2 regions of the Mesorhizobium sp. L103C105A0 genome follow, and region 2 is predicted to be linked to the other one. Evidence: predicted binding sites of a transcription regulator. Region 2 holds the regulator's gene; the other holds the start of a gene.
What was found. Region 2 encodes PhoB, which activates phosphate uptake and scavenging genes when phosphate is short. Its sites were predicted from a motif close to TGTCATNNANCTGTCAT; they were not measured.
Positions count from the first base shown of each region.

Region 1: X727_RS138685 (RNA degradosome polyphosphate kinase) is a predicted target of PhoB. The motif match lies at 5,849-5,865, and genes of this name have one in related genera.

Region 1 is NZ_AYXF01000014.1:87,640-97,658, reverse strand. Features, by position in the region: gene fumC (class II fumarate hydratase) at 1-488, shown strand, start outside; gene X727_RS138670 (DoxX family protein) at 744-1,166, shown strand; gene X727_RS138675 (DoxX family protein) at 1,305-1,712, shown strand; gene ppx (exopolyphosphatase) at 1,969-3,501, opposite strand; gene X727_RS138685 (RNA degradosome polyphosphate kinase) at 3,501-5,693, opposite strand; gene X727_RS138690 (zinc-finger domain-containing protein) at 5,928-6,173, shown strand; gene X727_RS138695 (FAD-dependent monooxygenase) at 6,193-7,431, shown strand; gene tdh (L-threonine 3-dehydrogenase) at 7,641-8,675, opposite strand; gene X727_RS138705 (glycine C-acetyltransferase) at 8,721-9,908, opposite strand.
Region 2 is NZ_AYXF01000011.1:94,189-104,207, reverse strand. Features, by position in the region: gene X727_RS140425 (hypothetical protein) at 1-105, shown strand, start outside; gene X727_RS140430 (YMGG-like glycine zipper-containing protein) at 189-431, shown strand; gene X727_RS140435 (CHASE domain-containing protein) at 471-2,117, opposite strand; gene X727_RS140440 (ATP-binding cassette domain-containing protein) at 2,274-3,071, opposite strand; gene X727_RS140445 (sugar ABC transporter permease) at 3,084-4,400, opposite strand; gene xylF (D-xylose ABC transporter substrate-binding protein) at 4,545-5,585, opposite strand; gene X727_RS140455 (ROK family protein) at 5,851-7,086, shown strand; gene phoB (phosphate regulon transcriptional regulator PhoB) at 7,117-7,806, opposite strand; gene phoU (phosphate signaling complex protein PhoU) at 7,823-8,527, opposite strand; gene pstB (phosphate ABC transporter ATP-binding protein PstB) at 8,569-9,393, opposite strand; gene pstA (phosphate ABC transporter permease PstA) at 9,411-10,019, opposite strand, start outside.

The DNA.
Region 1 (10,019 bases), on a different contig from region 2:
CGCGCTCGGGCCTCGGCGAACTGTCGCTGCCGGAAAACGAGCCGGGTTCCTCGATCATGCCGGGCAAGGTCAACCCGACCCAATGCGAGGCTCTGACGCAGGTCTGCGTGCAGGTGTTCGGCAACAACGCCTCGCTGACCTTCGCCGGCAGCCAGGGCCATTTCGAGCTCAACGTCTACAACCCGCTGATGGCCTACAACTTCCTGCAGTCGGTGCAGTTGTTGGCCGACGCCTCGATCTCCTTCACCGACAATTGCGTCGTCGGCATCGAGGCTCGCGAAGACAACATCAAAGCCGCGCTCGACCGCTCGCTGATGCTGGTGACCGCGCTGGCGCCGACGATCGGGTACGACAATGCCGCCAAGATCGCCAAGACCGCGCACAAGAAGGGCACCACCTTGCGCGAGGAAGCACTGGCCACTGGGCTGGTCAGCGAGGCAGACTACGACCGGCTGGTGCGGCCGGAGGACATGACGCATCCGGGTTAAGCGATTCCAGGGAAAGTGCCTTGCGTTTCCTCGGGAAGCGCGCAGCCCTCTTCTTGGGGATTGCGTCAACTAGAAATCCGAATTTTGTGGCGGGACAATTTGCTCCCGCCGCTGCTGGCCGCGACAAGAATTTTGCGTCGGTCGAACGATCCCGAAATGTACGTCCTGTGAACAATGTGTCGCCGGACTGGCGGCTTTGGTGAACAGTCGGCTTGGTCTATCTGACGGGACATCAACCCTTTTCGGAGAGCCACCATGTCCATCAACACTTCCGCTGCCGGCGCCGGCATCGCGTCCAACAGCTCCACCACCATCCTGCTCGGCCGCATCCTGCTCGCCGCCATCTTCCTGCTTTCCGGCTTCGGCAAGCTCACCGCCATTTCCGGCACCGCCGGCTATTTCGGCGCCATGGGCCTGCCGGTGCCGACCGTAACGGCCATTGTCGTCGGCCTGATCGAATTGCTCGGCGGCCTTGCCGTGCTCGTTGGCTTTCAGACCCGCATCGCCGCCTGGGTGCTCGCGGTCTTCACCATCGCCTCGGCCTTTGTCGCCCATACCGGCTGGGCCGACCAGAACCAGATGATCCATTTCCTGAAGAACGTCGCCATCACCGGCGGCTTCCTGCTGCTGGCTTCCTCAGGCCCTGGCACCTACTCGATCGACGCCAAGCGCGGCTGAGCTTTCCCTTCCCAAGCCTGAAATAAGCGGCGTGGAATTTTCCACGCCGCTTTTTCGTTGTCTGCCCAAGCGCACGCTCGACCCATCCCTGCTAGGATCGGTCTCGAAACAGCCGGCGGACAGACATCGGAGATGACCATGCCCCGCGATGCATTGCTTCTGATTTCCCGGCTGCTGCTCGCCGTCCTGCTCGTTCCCTCCGGCTACCACGCGCTCGCCGACATTGCCGGGACGACCGGCTATTTCGCCGGCCTCGGCATGCCATTGCCGACGCTTGCCGCCTGGGGCACCGGGCTGTTCGAGTTGATTGCCGGTCTCTTGATACTGGTCGGCTTTCAGACGCCGGTCGTTGCGATACTTCTTGCCGCTTTCTGCATCGTTGCAGGCTCCATCGGCCACTACGGCCAGGGCGGCGATGACCCGATGCTCACCTTCCTGCACCAGCAGATGCTGATGAAGGATATTGCCATCGCCGGTGGATTCCTGGCGCTAGCCATGGCCGGCGCCGGGGCCTGGTCGATCGACGGGCGCCGCGCCGCGGTCTGATATCGTCAAATATCGTCCCGGTTGAACCATCCGTGCCAGGTCGACCCCCACTCCGTCTCGGCTTCGTCGAGCCACCTCTCCCCCGATCGACGGGGTAGAGGAAGTGCGCGAGCCTATTGCCGCCAACGCTTTCCAACGAGGCTCCCTTCCTTTCCCTCCGGAGGGGGAAGGTGGCGGTGCGAAGCAGCGACGGATTGAGGAAGCCGGTCCTCGAACGCGAGGCCGACGACGACATGGTTTTGCTGTCAGGCCGCGCCTACTTCACCGACACGCTCTGCCCACCCTCGACCGCCAGCACCAGCCGGCGGTTGGTGATCCGCGCCAGTTGCGCCAGCCGTCCGGCCGGGCGTTCGCCGTAAAGATCGGAAAGTGAGGCCGGCAGCACCAGCGCCAACGTGCCATTGCCGCGGTTTTCCCATTTCAGCCGCGGCATGACGCCGGGCATGGCCGCAGTCAGCAGATAGACGACGCGCAGCACCGCCGCCAGGATGCGGGCGCGCTCGAGATAGCGCGGCGTCGCCAGGCCGCGGATTTCCGGCGCCGCATCGTTGAACACGCCTTCGTGGCGGAACAGGCCGACCAGCGCCAGGAAGGCACGGCCGGGGTGATCGACGCCAATGAAGGACGCGTGGGCAATGATGTTGAGCGACTGCTTGCCGCGATATTCCGGGTGTGCGCGCCAGCCTATATCGGCCAGCAGACAGGCAGCGTGGCGATAGCGCGCCTCATCCTCCGTCTCGTCGATGCCGAAGGCGGCAAAGGTCTTGTCCGTCCATTCGACAAGCTCATGCGCATGGGTGACCGAGCGCGACCGCAGCCGCGCCAGTTCCTCCGAAGCGGAGACCAGCGGATCGGCCTTCTGCTCGGCAGGGTCGAGCAGCGAATAGAGAAACCCTTCGCGCACGCCCAACGCCGAGACGATGATCTTCGACGGCTGCATCGCCGCCATGATCTCCTGCAGCACGACCGCGCCATAGGGCAGCAGCGAACGGCGGTTCTTCGACACACCTTCGATGCCCTTGACCTTCTCGATCTCGCCTTTCGCCACCTGCTTCAGGAAATTGGCGGCGCTTTCGACACCGATCTCATAGTGGTGCATGACGCCAAGCGGGTAGTTGGTCATTTCCATGTGCAGCCGGGCAAGGTTTCGCCAGGTGCCGCCAACGGCGTAAAAGGGCCGTCCCAGCCCGCCCTTCAACAATTTGGCGCGCGCCAGTTCGTCGCGGGTGATCTTTGCCGCCTGGGCGAGCGAATTCCTGGCCATGTCCTGCAGCCGCAGGCCACCCAGCGGCAGCGTGATGCCGTCGCCGATCGCCTCGCCATTGATGTCGATAAGCTCCAGGCTGCCGCCGCCAAGATCGCCGGCAATGCCATTGGCGGGGTGGAAGCCCGAAATGACGCCAAGCGCCGAATAATGCGCCTCCTGCCGGCCAGTGAGCACGCGGATCTCGGTCTTGAGCACATCCTGGGCGCGGTGGATGAAGTCGGGGCCGTTGATCGCTTCGCGGGCCGCGGCCGTTGCCAGCACAAACATGTGCTCCGCACCCGCCTGGTCGGAGAGCGCGCGGAAACGGCGGAACTCCTCCATCGAGCGCGTCACCGCCTCGGGGTCGAGCTTGCCGGTCGAAACGATGCCGCGGCCGAGGCCGGCCAGCATCTTTTCGTTGAACAGCAAGGTCGGCGAGCGCGCCAACCCTTCATAGACGACAAGGCGGATCGAGTTCGAGCCGATGTCGATGATGGACAGCGGCCGGCGATCCTGCAGCCGGCCTTGGGACGTTGAAATCATCAGCCGGTGTTCTTCTTGCGACGCTTGAACTGCGCGATGCGCTTGGGCGCATGCGACTTCAGCGCGTCACCCCGTCCCGACAGGCTCGGATTGGTCATGAAATATTCCTGCGCGTTGAACGGTTCCTCACCCTCCTCCAGCACGACGCGCCGGGAGGTTCCGTCAGCCAATACGTCGAAACTTTGCTGGTTGTCCATGATGTTGCCCAGCATGATCTGGCCAAGGATCTGTTCATGCACCGTTGGATTGGTGATCGGCACCATGGTCTCGACGCGGCGGTCGAGATTGCGTGGCATCAAGTCGGCCGAGGCGATGTAGACGATCGCCTCGTCCGACGGCAGGCCATGGCCGTTGCCGAAGCAGTAGATGCGGCTGTGTTCGAGGAAGCGGCCGACGATCGACTTGACCCTGATGTTTTCCGACAGGCCGGGCACCTGCGGCCGCAGGCAGCAGATGCCGCGCACGACGAGATCGATCTCGACGCCGGCACGGCTGGCGTCATAGAGCGCGTCTATGATGTTGGGATCGACGAGCGCGTTCATCTTCATCCATATGCGCGCCGGACGGCCAGCCAGCGCGTGGGCGACCTCGTCGGCAATGTGCTTGAGGATGCGGCTGCGCAGCGTAAATGGCGAGATGGCGATCCGCATCTCATCGGTCGGCTCGGCATAGCCGGTGATGAAGTTGAACAGCTGGGCGACATCGCGCGCGATCGTCGGATCGGTGGTGAAGAAGGACAGGTCGGTGTAGATGCGCGCGGTCACCGGATGGTAGTTGCCGGTGCCGAGATGGACATAGTTGCGCAGCTTGCCGTCCTCGCGCCGCACCACAAGCGACATTTTCGCATGGGTCTTCAGTTCGAGGAAGCCGAACACGACTTGGACGCCGGCGCGTTCGAGGTCGCGCGCCCAGCGGATGTTGGCCTCCTCGTCGAAGCGCGCCTTGAGCTCGACCAGGGCGGTCACCGACTTGCCTGCCTCGGCCGCGTCGACCAAGGCGCGCACGATCGGGCTGTCGTTGGAGGTGCGGTAGAGCGTCTGCTTGATCGCCACCACCTCCGGGTCGGCCATCGCCTGGCGCAGGAACTGGACCACCACGTCGAAGGATTCATAGGGGTGGTGGACGACGATGTCCTTCTCGCGGATGGCCGCGAAACAATCGCCGCCATGCTCGCGGATGCGCTCGGGAAAGCGCGGATTGTAAGGGGTGAATTTCAGGTCGTCGCGCGGCACGGCAACGATCTCGGAAATCTGGCTGAGCGCCAACGGGCCGGTCAGAACGCTGATGCGGCTCGAAGAGACGCCAAGCTCGCCGGCGACGAACTCGCGCAATTCGCCGGGCATCGACTTGTCGAATTCGATGCGGATGACCGAACCGCGGCGGCGCCGCTTCAGCGCCGTCTCGAACAGGCGCACGAGATCTTCCGACTCTTCCTCGACCTCGATATCGCTGTCCCGGATGATGCGGAAGGTGCCGGAACCCTTGACCTCATAGCCGGGGAACAGCTTGCCGATATAGAGGCCGACAGCCTCCTCCAACGGAATGAAGCGAACGTGCTGCTTGCGGTCGGGCAGACGGATGAAGCGCTTCAGCGCCACCGGCAGGCGCAGAAGCGCGCTCATCTCCTCGCCATTCTTGCGATGGCGCAATTGCAGCGCCATCGAGAAGCCGAGATTGGGAATGAACGGAAACGGATGCGCCGGGTCGATCGACAGTGGAGTCAGGACCGGGAAGACCTGGTCCTGGAAATGGTCTTCCAGCCAGACTTTCTCATCCTTGGTCAGTGCATCGCGGGTGATGCTCTCAATGCCTTCCTTGTTGAGCAGCAGCATCAGCGCCGAAAGGCTGTTCTGCTGGTCCTCCTGCAGCCGCTCGACCTCGCGCAGCAATTGTTCCAGCTGCTGCTCCGGCGTGCGGCCGTCGGGGCTCTTGAGCGCAATGCCTTCGCGCACCTGGCCGGCAAGGCCGGCGACGCGGACCATGAAGAATTCGTCGAGATTGGCGGCTGAAATCGACAGGAAACGGACGCGTTCGAGCAGCGGATGGTGCTGGTTCTGGGATTCCTCGAGCACACGCCGGTTGAACTGCAGCCAGGAGAACTCACGGTTGACGAACCGATCGGGGTTGCCGCCCTCGGGGCTCGCCACCTCGACATTGATGAATTCGCTCTGCACCGGCTTCAGTTCGTTCATGGTTCCTGCTCTTCCCCCGCCAACCGTCCCTTGGAGCGCCGCTGGACGTGCCATGCCTCTAACACGCTTTTGTGGCGCATGACCCTTCGGCGAAAACCGTTCCGATTTCAGGGACATGCACTTAACCGGCTCAACGTATCCTCTGACAGGCTTTTGCGACAGTTTCATTTCATCGATCTTGCAAACAGGCCTGTTATGTTCCAGATGCTTTTCGACGAGATCAAGGAGACGACGATGGCAGGCGGTTCCATTCCCCATTTCCAGAACGATGCGGGCCATCCGGCAATCGACATCGGCGTCAAGGAATTCATGTGCACCGGCGCCAACCCGCCATTCGACCACCCGCATGTGTTCCTCGACATGGGCGACGACAATGAAAAGGTCTGTCCCTACTGCTCGACGCTCTACCGCTATTCGGCGAAGCTGAGGGCGACGGAAACGCTGCCGGCTGGTTGCCTTTATATCGACCAGGCCGCCTGATCCTTCCGCGACAAGCCCGATGGAAGACATCAGGTCCCGGCAGGTCATAATCGCCGGGGCCGGCATCGCCGGGCTGACCGCTGCCCTTGCCTTCGCCGGACGGGGTTATCCGGTAAAGCTTATCGAACAGGCACAGCACCTCGAAGCGGCCGGCGCCGGCATCCAGCTTTCGCCCAACGCAACACGCATTCTTGGAAAACTCGGCGTGCTCGACCGACTGCTGCCCGCAGCGTTGCGGCCGGAAGCGGTCGTGCTCAAGGACGCCGGGACGCTGCGCGAACTGGCGCGGGTACCGCTCGGGCACGCCGCCGAAGCGCGCTGGCAGTCGCCCTATCTTGTCGCCCATCGCGCAGATCTGCAGGCAGCGCTGCTGGGGCAAATGGCTGAACGGTCGCAGATTGAGCTCATCACCGGCGCCCGCGTGACCGGCATCGTCAAAGACGCGCAATATGTCGCCGTGACCGCCGAAGTGGACGGCCGCGAGATCGAGGCACGCGGCAAACTGCTGGTCGGCGCCGACGGCGTCTGGTCGGCGGTCAGGGCGCAACTCGCAGGCGAGGACTTCGTCAAAAGCCGTTTTTCGGGCGAACTCGCCTGGCGGGCTACAATCGCGGCCGACGGTGCGGCCGGAGAAGCCTTTGTCGCGATCGGCGCCGCCGACTGCGTCACCACGTTCCTGCATCCTGGCTTCCACATGGTCGCCTACCCCGTCAGCAAAGGCCGGGCCTTCAATCTCGCCGCCTTCACCAAGGGTGAGCGCATGGCCGAAGGTTGGTCGGGCCATGCCGATCCCGCGATCCTCACGGCTGCCCTGCGCGGCACCGCGCCGGGCCTGACGAAGCTTGTGGCACTGGCCGGCCCATGGACGGCCTTTCCGATCCACACCGTCGAACAGAAGCGGTGGACGAGCCCGCAGGGCATCGCGCTGATCGGCGACGCTGCGCATGCGATGACGCCGTTTGCCGCACAGGGCGCGGCAATGGCGATCGAAGATGCCATCACGCTTGCCGACGCTATCGCCGATTTCCCTGGCGATCTGCCCAGAAGTTTTCAAATCTGGGAAAATCTTCGGCGGCCGCGTGTCGCCAAGGCCGCGCGTCGTGGGGCCGTAAACCGCCTCGCCTGGCATGCTGCCGGCCCGGTGGCGATCGCCCGCAATCTGTTCCTGGCCATGCGCTCGCCCGACAAGCTCGCCGCCGACCTCGACTGGCTCTATGGATGGCGAGCGGACACTCGGCAGTCTAGATCGTCGACGTAGCGATCCTTCCCACCCCCCTCTGTCCTGCCGGACATCTCCCCCGCAAGGGGGGAGATCAGATGTCGCGAAGGCTTTCGCCAATCTCCAATGTTGCAGAGGTTGGCGAGGCGTCAAAGCTGCCAATCTCCCTCCTTGCGGGGGAGATGGCCGGCAGGCCAGAGGGGGGTGCTGTCCCGCCGGCTTCTCCAGCTAGAACGTGCCTCTGCGCCTCACCAATCCATCACCACCTTGCCCGAACTGCCGCTCCGCATCGCGTCAAACCCCGTCTGGAAATCGTCGATCCCAATGCGGTGCGTAATCAGACCCGACACATCCAGCGGCCCCTGCACCAGCGCAATCATCTTGTACCAGGTCTCGAACATCTCGCGGCCGTAGATGCCCTTGAGATGAAGCATCTTGAAGATGACCTTGTTCCAATCGATTTCGAAGCCGGTCGGCGCGATGCCGAGAATGGCGATCTTGCCGCCATTGTTCATCGTGTCGATCATGTCGCGGAAGGCGGGCGCGGCGCCCGACATTTCGAGGCCGACGTCAAAACCCTCGGTCATGCCGAGCGCCGGCATGACGTCGCGCAGCTTTTCCTTGGACGCATCGACGACATGCTGGACGCCGAGTTTTTTGGCCAGCGCCAGCCGCACCGGGATGATGTCGGTGATGACGACTTTTCGCGCACCCACGCATTGGGCAACGAGCGCGCCCATGATGCCGATCGGTCCGGCTCCGGTGACCAGCACGTCTTCGCCGACGAGATCGAAGGACAGGGCGGTGTGGACGGCATTGCCGAGCGGATCGAAGATCGCCGCGATCTCGTCGGGCACATCGTCGGGGATAGAGACGACATTGTGCTGCGGGATCGCCAGATACTCGCCGAAGGCGCCGGGACGGTTGACGCCGACGCCGAGCGTGTTGCGGCAGAGATGGCCCCTGCCCGCGCGGCAGTTACGGCAATGGCCGCAAACGATGTGGCCTTCGCCGGAGACGCGCTGGCCGACCTTGTATTCGGTGACCGCCGAGCCGAAATCGGCAACGGTGCCGACGAATTCATGGCCGGTCACCATCGGCACCGGCACGGTCTTTTGTGCCCACTGATCCCAATTGTAGATATGCACGTCGGTGCCGCAGATCGCGGTCTTCTTGACCTTGATCAGCACGTCGTTGGGGCCGATCTCCGGCACCGGCACCTCTTCCATCCAGATACCCGGCTCGGCCTTGGCCTTCACCAGCGCCTTCATCATGTTCGACATGCTTTTGTCCCTTGAATCCTTTGATCCGGAATCGCTTTTGGCGGCTCAGGAGATGACGCCCAGTTCCTTGCCGACTGCGGCGAATGCCGCCACGGCGCGGTCGATGTCGGCGGCGGAATGCGCCGCCGACATCTGCGTGCGGATGCGCGCCTGGCCTTTCGGCACCACCGGGAAGGAAAAGCCGATGACATAAATGCCGCGCTTCAGCATGCGCGCCGCCATTTCCTGCGCCAGGCTGGCATCGCCCAGCATCACCGGGATGATCGGGTGATCGGCGCCGGCCAATGTGAAGCCGAGCTTGCCCATCTCGGACCTGAACCGCGCCGCATTGGCATAGAGGCGCTCGCGTAGCGCATCGCCATTTCGGATCAGCTCGAAAACCTTGATCGAGGCGCCGGCGATCGCCGGCATCAGCGTGTTGGAGAAGAGATAAGGCCGCGAACGCTGGCGCAGCCAGTCGACGACCTGGCTTTTGCTGGAGGTGTAGCCGCCGGAGGCGCCGCCGAGCGCCTTGCCGAGCGTGCCGGTGATGATATCCACCCTGCCCTCGACGCCGCAATGCTCGGCCGAGCCGCGGCCGTTTTTGCCGACGAAGCCGACGGCATGGCTGTCGTCGACCATCACCATGGCGCCGTACTTTTCCGCGAGGTCGCAGACGCCTTTCAGATTGGCGATGATGCCGTCCATGGAGAACACGCCGTCGGTGGCGATCAGGCGGAAGCGGCAGTCTTTCGCCTCTTTCAGCCGCGCTTCGAGGTCGGCCATGTCGTTGTTGGCATAGCGGAAACGCTTGGCCTTCGACAGCCGCACGCCGTCGATGATCGAGGCATGGTTCAGCGCATCGGAGATGATCGCATCCTCCTCGCCGAGCAGCGTTTCGAACAGGCCGCCATTGGCGTCGAAGCAGGAGCCGTAGAGGATGGTGTCGTCCATGCCGAGGAATGATGAAATCGTTGATTCAAGCTGCTTGTGCTCTTCCTGCGTGCCGCAGATGAAGCGCACCGAGGCCATGCCGTAACCGTAGCGGTCCAGCGCGCCTTTGGCTGCATCGCGCAATTCTGAGCTGTCGGCGAGGCCGAGATAGTTGTTGGCGCAGAAATTCAGCACCTTGTCGCCGCCGACTTCGATCTCAGCCGACTGGGTCGAGGTGATCACCCGCTCGGATTTGTAGAGCCCGGCGGATTTCAGCCCTTGCAGTTCGTTGTCGATATGGGAGAGGAATGCCGCGCTCATGGATCAGGTCCTGTTGAGATTGGCGCGACTGTCGCGCTACGCGCACTAAAAATCCATCGCAAAAGCGACCGTTTCGGTGGCACGGCGGGCTCAACCCTGGCGCGACCCGAT
Region 2 (10,019 bases):
AACGTGCGCCCGGACGGCACCCTCGACGCGTCTTTGCAGATTTCCAGTGTCGTGGTCGCGTCGAACGCCACGCGCCGCGAAAAAGACTCTCTTAGCCAACAATAAGATCGAGCGGGCAAAGGCTGCTGTTTCGTGCTAAATAGCGGCTGGAGCTTACTAAAGTGAGGACAAAAGTGAGGAGAGATTCTATGCGGAAATTGATTATTGCCATGGTTGCGGTGGTCGCCGTCAGCGGCTGCAGCACGACCGAGCAGGATGTCGGTGTCGGCGCCGGTGTCGGTGCTTTGGCCGGCGGACTGATCGGCGGCGGCAAGGGTGCGCTGATCGGCGCAGCCGTTGGCGCCGGTTCCGGCCTGCTGGTGCGCAACCTGCGCAACGGCTATTGCCAGTATCGCGACAATCGCGGCCGGCTCTACACCGCTCGCTGCTGATCCGCTTCAAAAGCATCAGACAATCGCGACGGAGACCGGTCAGCCGGTCTCCGTTTGTTTGACTGCATCAGGCTGCGGGATCCTGATTTCCACCGTAAGCCCATCGATGCGAAAATCTCGGGCAATCGTGCCGCGCAATTCGCGCGTGACATTGAGGTCGATCAGCTTGGTGCCGAAGCCGGTCTTCGCCGGCGCTTCGAGTTCCTTCTGCCCGGCCTCGCGCCAGTTCAGAACCAGCATCCGCTCGGACCCGCGCCCCTCGAACGACCAGTCGACCTTGAGCGCACCCACGGAATTGCCGGCCTCGCCATATTTCAGCGCATTCGTCGCCAGTTCGTGAAAGGTCAGGCCAAGCGCCTGCGTCGTCCTCTCGTCGAGCAGCACCTGAGGCCCTGACAATATCCCTTCCGGAAGCTCCTTGCCGAACACCTGGCCGAGCTCGATGCGCAGCAGGTCGCCAAGATCGGCCTTCTGCCAGCGCGAACGCGTCAGCATATCCTGGGAAGCCGCCATTGCCTGCAGGCGGGCTGAGAAGGAAGTTGAGAACTCCTTCACGTCGGTTGCTTGCGCTGCCGTCTGGCGCGCAATCGCCAGCACCCGCGTGATCGAATTCTTGATCCGATGCTTCATCTCCTGCAGCATCAAATCCTTTTCGAGCAGGCTTTTTTCCGTCGTTTCATGCAGCAGCGACTTGGCGTCGTAGGCGCGCTCCTGATAGCGCGCCACCAACGCGATGGCCCCAGCCAGAAGCAGGCCGAACAGCCCGAGCATGACCGGAATGGCGCGCGAGGACGGTTGCGAAAATGCACTTGTCGGCCGAAACAGCACCGTCCACGGCCGACCGGCGACGATGATCTTGCGCGTCACCAACAGCCTGTCGCCAAAGCTCGCAACCGGCGGCGTTTCCGACTGGAACAGAAGATTGTCGGCGTCGGCCGTGCCGTCATAGACCGCGGTGTTGACCGGCAGCAAAGGCGTGCGGCTGAGCGCGGTCTGGAACAGGTCGCGGGCGCGGAAGGCCGCGTAGAGAAGGCCTGATGTCGATGATCTGGACGCATTGATACCATCCGGCGCGGTTTCGACATTGAGCCTGACGAAGACCAGGAAACCGGTAAAGGTCTGCGCCGCGCCAGTGTCCTGGCCGAGCTGGACCAGACCGCTTGCGTGCTGTGCGTCATCGGCCATCGCTTTTTCGATCGCCTCGCGCCGCACCGGCTCGGTGAACATGTCGTAGCCGATGGTGGATTCGTTGGCAGGGTCGAGCGGCTCGAACAGCACGACGGGCGTGCGCCATGGCTGTGTCGTGTCCGGATAGACCGTGTGGGCGGCGCCGCGGTCGCGCAACATGTCGCGCTCGACCGCCGCTTCGTCACCGGTCTTGGCCAGCCTGAGATAGCCGATGCCGCGCAGGCCGGCGAAATTGTTATCGACATCGAGGGCGCTGAAGAAGGCCTTGAATTCGCTACCTGAAATCTCGCCATTGCGGGCGTCGAACAGCGCCTGCGTCGAGCGCAGCAGTGACAGATGCAGATCGATACGGCTTTCGATGCGGTTGAGCGCGTCGTCGGCCGTCGCCTCGAACTTGATGCGCGCCGCTTCCTGGGTCGCGAAATAGGCGAAGCCCGCCATCGTCAGGCTGATCAGTGCAACGGCAATGAAGGCAAGGATCGGGAAAAACTTCTTCAACGCAGGCCCATGGACGGTTCGGGACCTTTATGGGCAAGTCGCCGCGGCAAGACAATGGCGCGGCCAAGCCATAATGACAGCTGGCATATCATGCATATTTAGCCGGCTTATCGATCTCGAGCATCAGTGAACATGACAGCTGACGATAGCGTGGTCTCAGGCCGCGATCTTCAGCGCACCCGGACCGGGAATGGCGCCGGGCGGGCACTTTCCCAGGATGATCATGCCGAGCACTTCGTCCTGGGTCACATCGGTGGTGCGCGCGGTGCCGACGACCTGGCCGTTCTTCATTACGCAGACTCGGTCGGCAAGCTCGAACACGTCGTGAATGTCGTGGCTGATCAGGAAAATGCCGATGCCGTCGGCCTTGAGCTGCTTGACCAGTTCGCCGACCTGCGCCGTCTCCTGCGGCCCAAGCGCGGCCGTCGGTTCGTCCATGATCAGGATGCGGGCGTTGAACAGGATGGCGCGTGCGATCGCCACCGACTGGCGCTGGCCGCCCGAGAGCTTGATTACCGGCTCCTTGAACCGCTGGAAGCGCGGATTGAGCCGGCCCATCACCTTGCGCGCCTCGGCCTCCATGGCGACATCGTCGAGTGTCCCCCACGCGGTCATCAGTTCGCGGCCGAGGAAGAGGTTGGCGGCAGCGTCGACATTGTCGGCCAGCGCAAGCGTCTGGTAGATCGTTTCGATGCCGTATTTCTTGGCGTCGCGCGGATTGGAGATCGAGGCCTCCTGGCCGTTGACCAAGATCTGGCCGGCATCGCGCTTGTAGGCGCCCGACAGGATCTTGATCAGCGTCGACTTACCGGCGCCGTTGTGGCCAAGCAGCGCCACCACTTCGCCCGGGAAAAGATCGATGGACGCATCGTCGACGGCGCGAATGCCACCGAACGCGATCGAGATGTTGCGCATGTCGATCAGTGGCGTACCGGTGGGAGCAGTTTTTTCCATAATCGTTCCTCCCTAGACGCGCTGGCGGTAGACGGTGTCGAGCCAGACGGCGATGACCAGGACAGCGCCAACGACAATGCTCTGCAGCGGCGAGTCGATGCCGAGCAGCACCATGCCGGATTGCAGCGACTGCATCAGTAGCGCGCCGAGCATGGCGCCCATCACCGTTCCGGCGCCGCCCGCGAGCGACGTGCCGCCGATGACAGCGGCCGCGATCACCAAAAGCTCGTCCAGCGTGCCCAGCGCATTGGTTGACGCATTGAGACGGGCCGACGAGATCGCCGCGCTGATTGCAGCCAGCACACCCATGATCATGAACACCTTCATGGTCACCCAGCGCGTGTTGATGCCGGCGAGTTCCGCTGCCTCCGGATTGCCCCCGATGGCGAAGACATAGCGGCCGAAACGCGTGCGCTTGGTGATGAACGTCATGATGATGCCGACAATCACCGCCATCAGCACCGGTATGGCGATGCCATGCGCGATGAACAGCCCGCCTTCGGGAACGGTGATGCCGTTCTGCTGTGCGTACAGGCGCACGATGCCGATCGGCCATGGATAGGAATTGGCGATCCACACGGCGCCGAGGATGGCCGCGCAAGCGACCACGCCAAGCAAGGTCTCGGCCCAGACGGGGCGCAGTGGAAAGCTGAAGCGCTTGCGCTGTGAGCGACCGTTGAGCAGCGCGAAGGCGACCGCCGCGCAGGCGACGATGCCGACGATCCAGCTGGCAGCGGCGCCAATCGAGCCGCGTGGTCCGCCGCCCATCAGCTGGAAGGTGGCGTCGAGTGGCGCGACCGTGCGCCCGCTGGTGATGAGCCATGCCATGCCACGCCAGACCAGCAGGCCACCAAGCGTCACGATGAAGGCCGGAACCTGCATATAGGCGATGATGAAGCCCTGGAACGCGCCGATCAGCAGACCAAGCACCACGCCGGCGGCAAGCGCGACGACCCAGAGCCAGGGGTTTCCAAGCTGGAAGCCGATGACGCGAATCAGGAATTCGGCCTGTGCCACGCCCATGATCATGCCGATCACGCCTTCGACGGAGCCCACCGAAAGGTCGATGTTGCGCATGACGATGACCAGTACCATGCCGGTCGCCATGATCGCGACCGAGGACGTCTGCACCGACAGGTTCCAAAGATTGCGCGGCGTCAGGAAAAGCCCACCCGACAGCATATGTATGCCGACCCAGATGACCAGCAGCGCGCCGACCATGCCGAGCATGCGCGTGTCGAGCTCGGTCGCTTTCAGGAACCGGGCGACCGCGCCGAGTTCAGACGCTCGTGCCGTATCGGCCTGCGGATTTGAGGTCGTGTCGGTCATGATGTCCTCCAGCGGCTTGCCGTCTGGCGCGGATGCCGGACCACAGCCTAGAAGTTTGCCGCCGATGGCGGAAACACACAATTCTCGTAGAGAAAACGCCGCGGCTTGACAGCCGCGGCGCCTCATTTCTTCAAGTCGTCGAGATCAGTTGCAAGCCGCGACGCTGCCGGCGGCGACGCCCGTGCAGACTTCGTCCTTCTTGATCCAGCCGGCGTCGATGACGACGTTGAGGTTGTCCTTGGTGATCGCGACGGGGGTCAGGAACAGCGACTTGACGGTGTTGCCGCCAGGCGTGGTGAAGTCCTTGGCGCCGGCAATGTCGCCCGTCTTCTTGCCATCGGCAAGCTGCGAGGCGATCTCGGCGGCGTTCTTGCCGAGTTCGCGCGCGTCCTTCCACACCGACACCGTCTGCGTGCCGAGCGCGATGCGGTTCAGAGCGGCATGGTCGCCGTCCTGGCCCGAGACCGGAACCGTTCCGGCAAGGCCCTGCGCCGTCAGCGCGGCGACAACGCCGCCGGCGGTGCCGTCATTGGCCGCAACCACGGCATCGACCTTGTTGTCATTGGCGGTCAGGAACTGTTCCATGTTCTTTTGCGCGTTGGCCGGCAGCCAGCCATCGGTATAGGCCTCGCCGACATTCTTGATCTTGCCCGAGTCGATGGCTTCCTTGAGCACTTCCATCGAGCCCGAGAACAGGAAATCGGCATTCGGATCCGAGCCAGAGCCCTTGATGAAGACATAGTTGCCTTCGGGCTTCGCCTTGAACACTTCGCGGGCCTGCATGCGGCCGACTTCCTTGTTGTCGAAGGTCAGGTAGAAGACGTCCTTGTTCTCGATCAGGCGGTCATAGCCGACGACCGGAATGCCTTCGTCCAGCGCCTTCTGCACCGCCGGGCCGATGGCCGAGGCGTCCTGCGCCAGGATGATCAGCGAGTTGGCGCCCTGCGAGATCAGGCTTTCGACGTCGGTCAGCTGCTTGCCGGGATTGGACTGCGCGTCGGCGGAAATGTACTTGTCGCCGGCAGCCTCTATCGCCGTTTTCATCGCCGCCTCGTCGGTCTTCCAGCGCTCTTCCTGGAAGTTCGACCACGACACGCCGATGACCTTGTCCTTCGCCTGCGCGACCGACATCAGCGCCAGCGACATGGCGACACCCGCCAGCATGGCGGCTGCAAATCTGTTCATCATAATCCTCCCTGCGCCGCGTGCGGCGCGACAAAACTGGCCCGAGGGCCGGCACACAGAGGCGCTATTTTTTCGAGCCTCGAAAAAATACTGGTTCAATGATAACGCGCTGTCAACATCGATTCTGATGGATTCTGATGGCCGTGCCGAATTTTTTCGAGGTCCGCAATAAACAATGACAGGGCTGCCGGCGTCTGCCAATATTTGGCTGGTGCCGTCGAACGCCGTCACTATCATGAGGCGCGAGGAGGCCGGGAGGAAACAAATGTCGGTTGGAATCCGCCACGACGATCTGCGCCGTCGCAACCGTGCGATGGTGATTTCAGCCGTGCGCCGGGCCGGCCAGCCGTCGCGGACCGAGATTGCGGCGACCACCGGCCTCAGCCACTCGACCATATCGGCAATCTCGTCTGATCTGATTCAAGAAGGCATCCTGATTGAAGGCAAACCTGGCGAGACCGGCGCACTGAAACGCGGCCGGCCGCAGGTGGGCCTTGGTCTCAACCCGGAAGCGGCGGCGGTGATGACCGTCGTGCTGTCGCTCAATTTCCTGTCCGTCACCGTCATCGACTATGCCGGCCACGTCGTCGCCGAGGAACAGCGCCGGCTGGACACGCTGACCAAGCCGCGCGACGAGCTGATTGGCGAATGCGTAGCAATCGTCCGGCGGCGGCTTGAGGATCCCGACCTCGATGTCCAGAGCATCGCCCGCATTGCCATGGGCATCCAGGGCATCACCGATTCGCAGGCGCGCGCCATGCTGTGGTCGCCGATCACGCCACTGACCGACATTGCCTTCGCCGACATGTTGGAAGCGGAATTCGGCATTCCTGCCACCATGGAGAACGATTGCAACATGATGGCGGTGGCGCTGCAATGGCGCCAGCCCGAGCGCTACCGCGACAATTTTATCGCCATCCTCTTATCGCACGGCATCGGCATGGGCCTGGTGCTGAAAGGCGAACTGTTCACCGGCACCCATTCCTCGGGCGGCGAGTTCGGCCACATGATCCACCGTCCGGGCGGCGCGCTCTGCCGCTGCGGGCGGCGCGGCTGCGTGGAAGCCTATGCCGGAAACTACGCCATCTGGCGCAGCGCCAAAATGATGGGCGAGGATGCCGAGCCGGTCGATATCGGCGACGCTGATATGCGCGCACTCGCCGCGCGCGCCCGCGAAACCGACGGCCCGGAGCGCGAAGCCTATCGCAGGGCCGGCGAGGCGCTCGGCTTCGGCCTCGGCAGCCTGTTTGCGCTGATCGATCCGGCACCCGTCGCCATGGTAGGCGTCAGCGCCGCCGCCTTCGACCTGATCGAACCGGCATTGCGCGAAGCGATCGCCCAGACCGCCGGCGGCCAGCACTCGAAATCGATCTCCTTCGACACCGAGCCCAACGAGCTGCCGCTGATCCGCGAAGGCTGTGCCATGCGCGCGCTCGGCTTCGTCGATCAGGAGATTTTCGCGCCGGGCATTCAGGCCAAATCCGGCAAGCATGTCGCCTGAATGGCCGGCAACGGCGCGACGCGCAGCATCCTAATCTTCCCTGATCGCGTAGCCGGCGCCGCGAATGGTACGGATGACATCCGGCATGCGGCCGTTGTTGACCGCTTTGCGTAAGCGCCCGACATGGACGTCGACGGTTCGCTCGTCTATATAGATCGTCTCGCCCCAGACATTGTCGAGCAGTTGGCTGCGCGAGAACACGCGGCCGGGATGGCGCATCATGAATTCGAGCAGCCGGAACTCGGTCGGTCCGAGCCTGATCTCGCTCTTCTTGCGGTAGACCCGGTGCGATTCTCGATCGAGCACGATGTCGCCGACCTTGAGCACGCTCGACAGCACTTCCGGCTTGGCCCGGCGCAGCAGCGCCTTCACGCGCGCCATGAACTCCGGCGTCGAGAATGGCTTGACCAGATAGTCGTCGGCACCGGTGGACAGGCCGCGCACGCGATCGCTTTCCTCACCGCGCGCGGTCAGCATGATGATCGGCAGCCGCTCGGTTTCGGGCCGCACTCTAAGCCGCCGGCAGAGCTCGATGCCGGAAACAGCGGGCACCATCCAGTCGAGCACCAGGAGATCGGGCACGTTTTCCTGCAGGCGGATCTCGGCTTCGTCGCCGCGTGTCACCACCTCGACCTGATAGCCTTCGGATTCGAGGTTGTAGCGGAGGAGCACGCCCAGCGGCTCCTCGTCCTCCACGACCATGATGCGTGGCGCGATCATAGGCAGTTCACCCTCATCAGGCCGGCGTGGCCATCGCCGTCTCGTCCTGCTTCGGACGATTGGCGGGCAATTGCTGGCCGGTCAGCACATAATACGCATTTTCGGCGATGTTGGTGACATGATCGCCGATGCGCTCAAGATTCTTGGCGCAGAACAAGAGATGCGTGCAGGCGGTGATGTTGCGAGGGTCTTCCATCATGTAGGTCAAGAGCTCACGAAACACGGACGTGTATTTGACGTCGATGCGCTCGTCGTCATTCCTGAGTTTTGCAAGCGCTGCCGCATCGGTGGCGGCATATTCCTCGACGACGCCTTGCACCTGGATCAGCACCAGTTGCGCCATGGCATCGATGGAGTGCGAGAGGTCGCGCGGCGTGACGCTCAAGCCCACGGTGCCGACGCGTTTGGCGATGTTCTTGGCGAGGTCGCCGATGCGCTCGAGGTCGCCCGCCATGCGGATCGAGCCGACCACGGCGCGCAGATCGTTGGCCATCGGCTGGCGCTTGGCGATCAGCGTGATGGCGCGGTCGTCCAGTTCGCGCTGGCGCGCATCCATGATGGCGTCGTCGGAAACGACACGCTGTGCCAGCGCATTGTCCGAATTGAGCAGCGCCCTGGTCGAGCCGCTGACCATCGAGCCTGCCAGATCGCCCATGTCGCGGATCAGCTTGCTGATCTGCCCGAGCTCTTCATCGAAGGAGGCGACGGTATGTTCACCCATGATCTTGGTCCTCGTGCCTGAAAATTCACCCGCCGGACGGCTCAGCCGAAGCGGCCGGTAATGTAGTCCTGGGTGCGCTTGTCGTCGGGGTTGGTGAACATCTTGTCGGTGGCGCCCTCCTCGACGAGATAGCCGAGATGGAACATCGCCGTGCGCTGCGAGACGCGCGCCGCCTGCTGCATCGAGTGGGTGACGATGACGATCGTGTAGTTCTGGCGCAGTTCGTCGATCAGCTCCTCGACACGGGCGGTGGCGATCGGATCGAGCGCCGAGCAGGGCTCGTCCATCAGGATCACCTCCGGCGACACGGCGATGGCGCGCGCGATGCACAGGCGCTGCTGCTGGCCGCCGGACAGGCCGGTGCCGGGCTCCTGCAGGCGGTCCTTGACCTCGTTCCAGATCGCAGCCTTCTTCAGGCTCTGCTCGACGATCTGGTCCATGTCGGACTTGCGCTTGGCCAGCCCATGGATGCGCGGGCCGTAGGCGACGTTCTCGTAGATCGACTTCGGGAACGGGTTGGGTTTCTGGAACACCATGCCGACGCGGGCGCGCAGTTCGACGACATCGATGTTCTTGTCGTAGATGTCGTCTTCATCGAGCGTGATCTTGCCGGTCACCCGCGCCGAATCGATGGTGTCGTTCATGCGGTTGAGGCAGCGCAGGAAGGTCGACTTGCCGCAGCCGGACGGGCCGATCAGCGCCGTCACCTGGTTCTGGCTGATGTCGAGATTGACGTCGAACAACGCCTGCTTCTCGCCGTAGAAGACGCCGACCTTGTCGCCGCGCATCTTGATGACTTCGTTCGACTTGGCGTTCATTTTGTCGCCCACTGCATTCTCAAGGGACTGTTCGGTCATGATGTTCATACCAAATTGCCTTTTTTCTACCAGCGCCGCTCGAACCGGCGCCGGAGCACGATCGCGGTGATGTTCATGGCCATGAGGAAGACGAGCAGGATGATGATGGCGCCGGACATGCGCTCGACAAAAGCGCGCTCAGCCTCGTTTGCCCACATATAGATCTGAACCGGCAGCGCGGTCGCCGGATCGAAAGGCGTCGTCGGATAATCGGCGACGAAAGCGACCATGCCGATCAAGAGCAGCGGTGCTGTCTCGCCGAGCGCACGCGCCAGGCCGATGATGGTGCCGGTAAGGATGCCTGGGGCGGCAAGCGGCAGGATGTGATGGAACACCATCTGCATCTTGGAGGCGCCGAGACCTAGGGCCGCCGAGCGGATCGACGGCGGCACCGCGGCGAGGGCGGCGCGCGTGGCGATGATTATGGTCGGCAATGTCATCAAGGTCAGCACCAGGCCGCCGACGAAGGAAGCCGAGCGCGGCATGCCGAGGAAGTTGATGAACACGGCAAGGCCAAGCAGACCGAAGACGATCGACGGCACCGCCGCGAGATTGTTGATGTTGACCTCGATCAGGTCGGTGAAGCGGTTCTTCTTGGCGAATTCCTCGAGATAGATCGAGGCGGCGACGCCGAT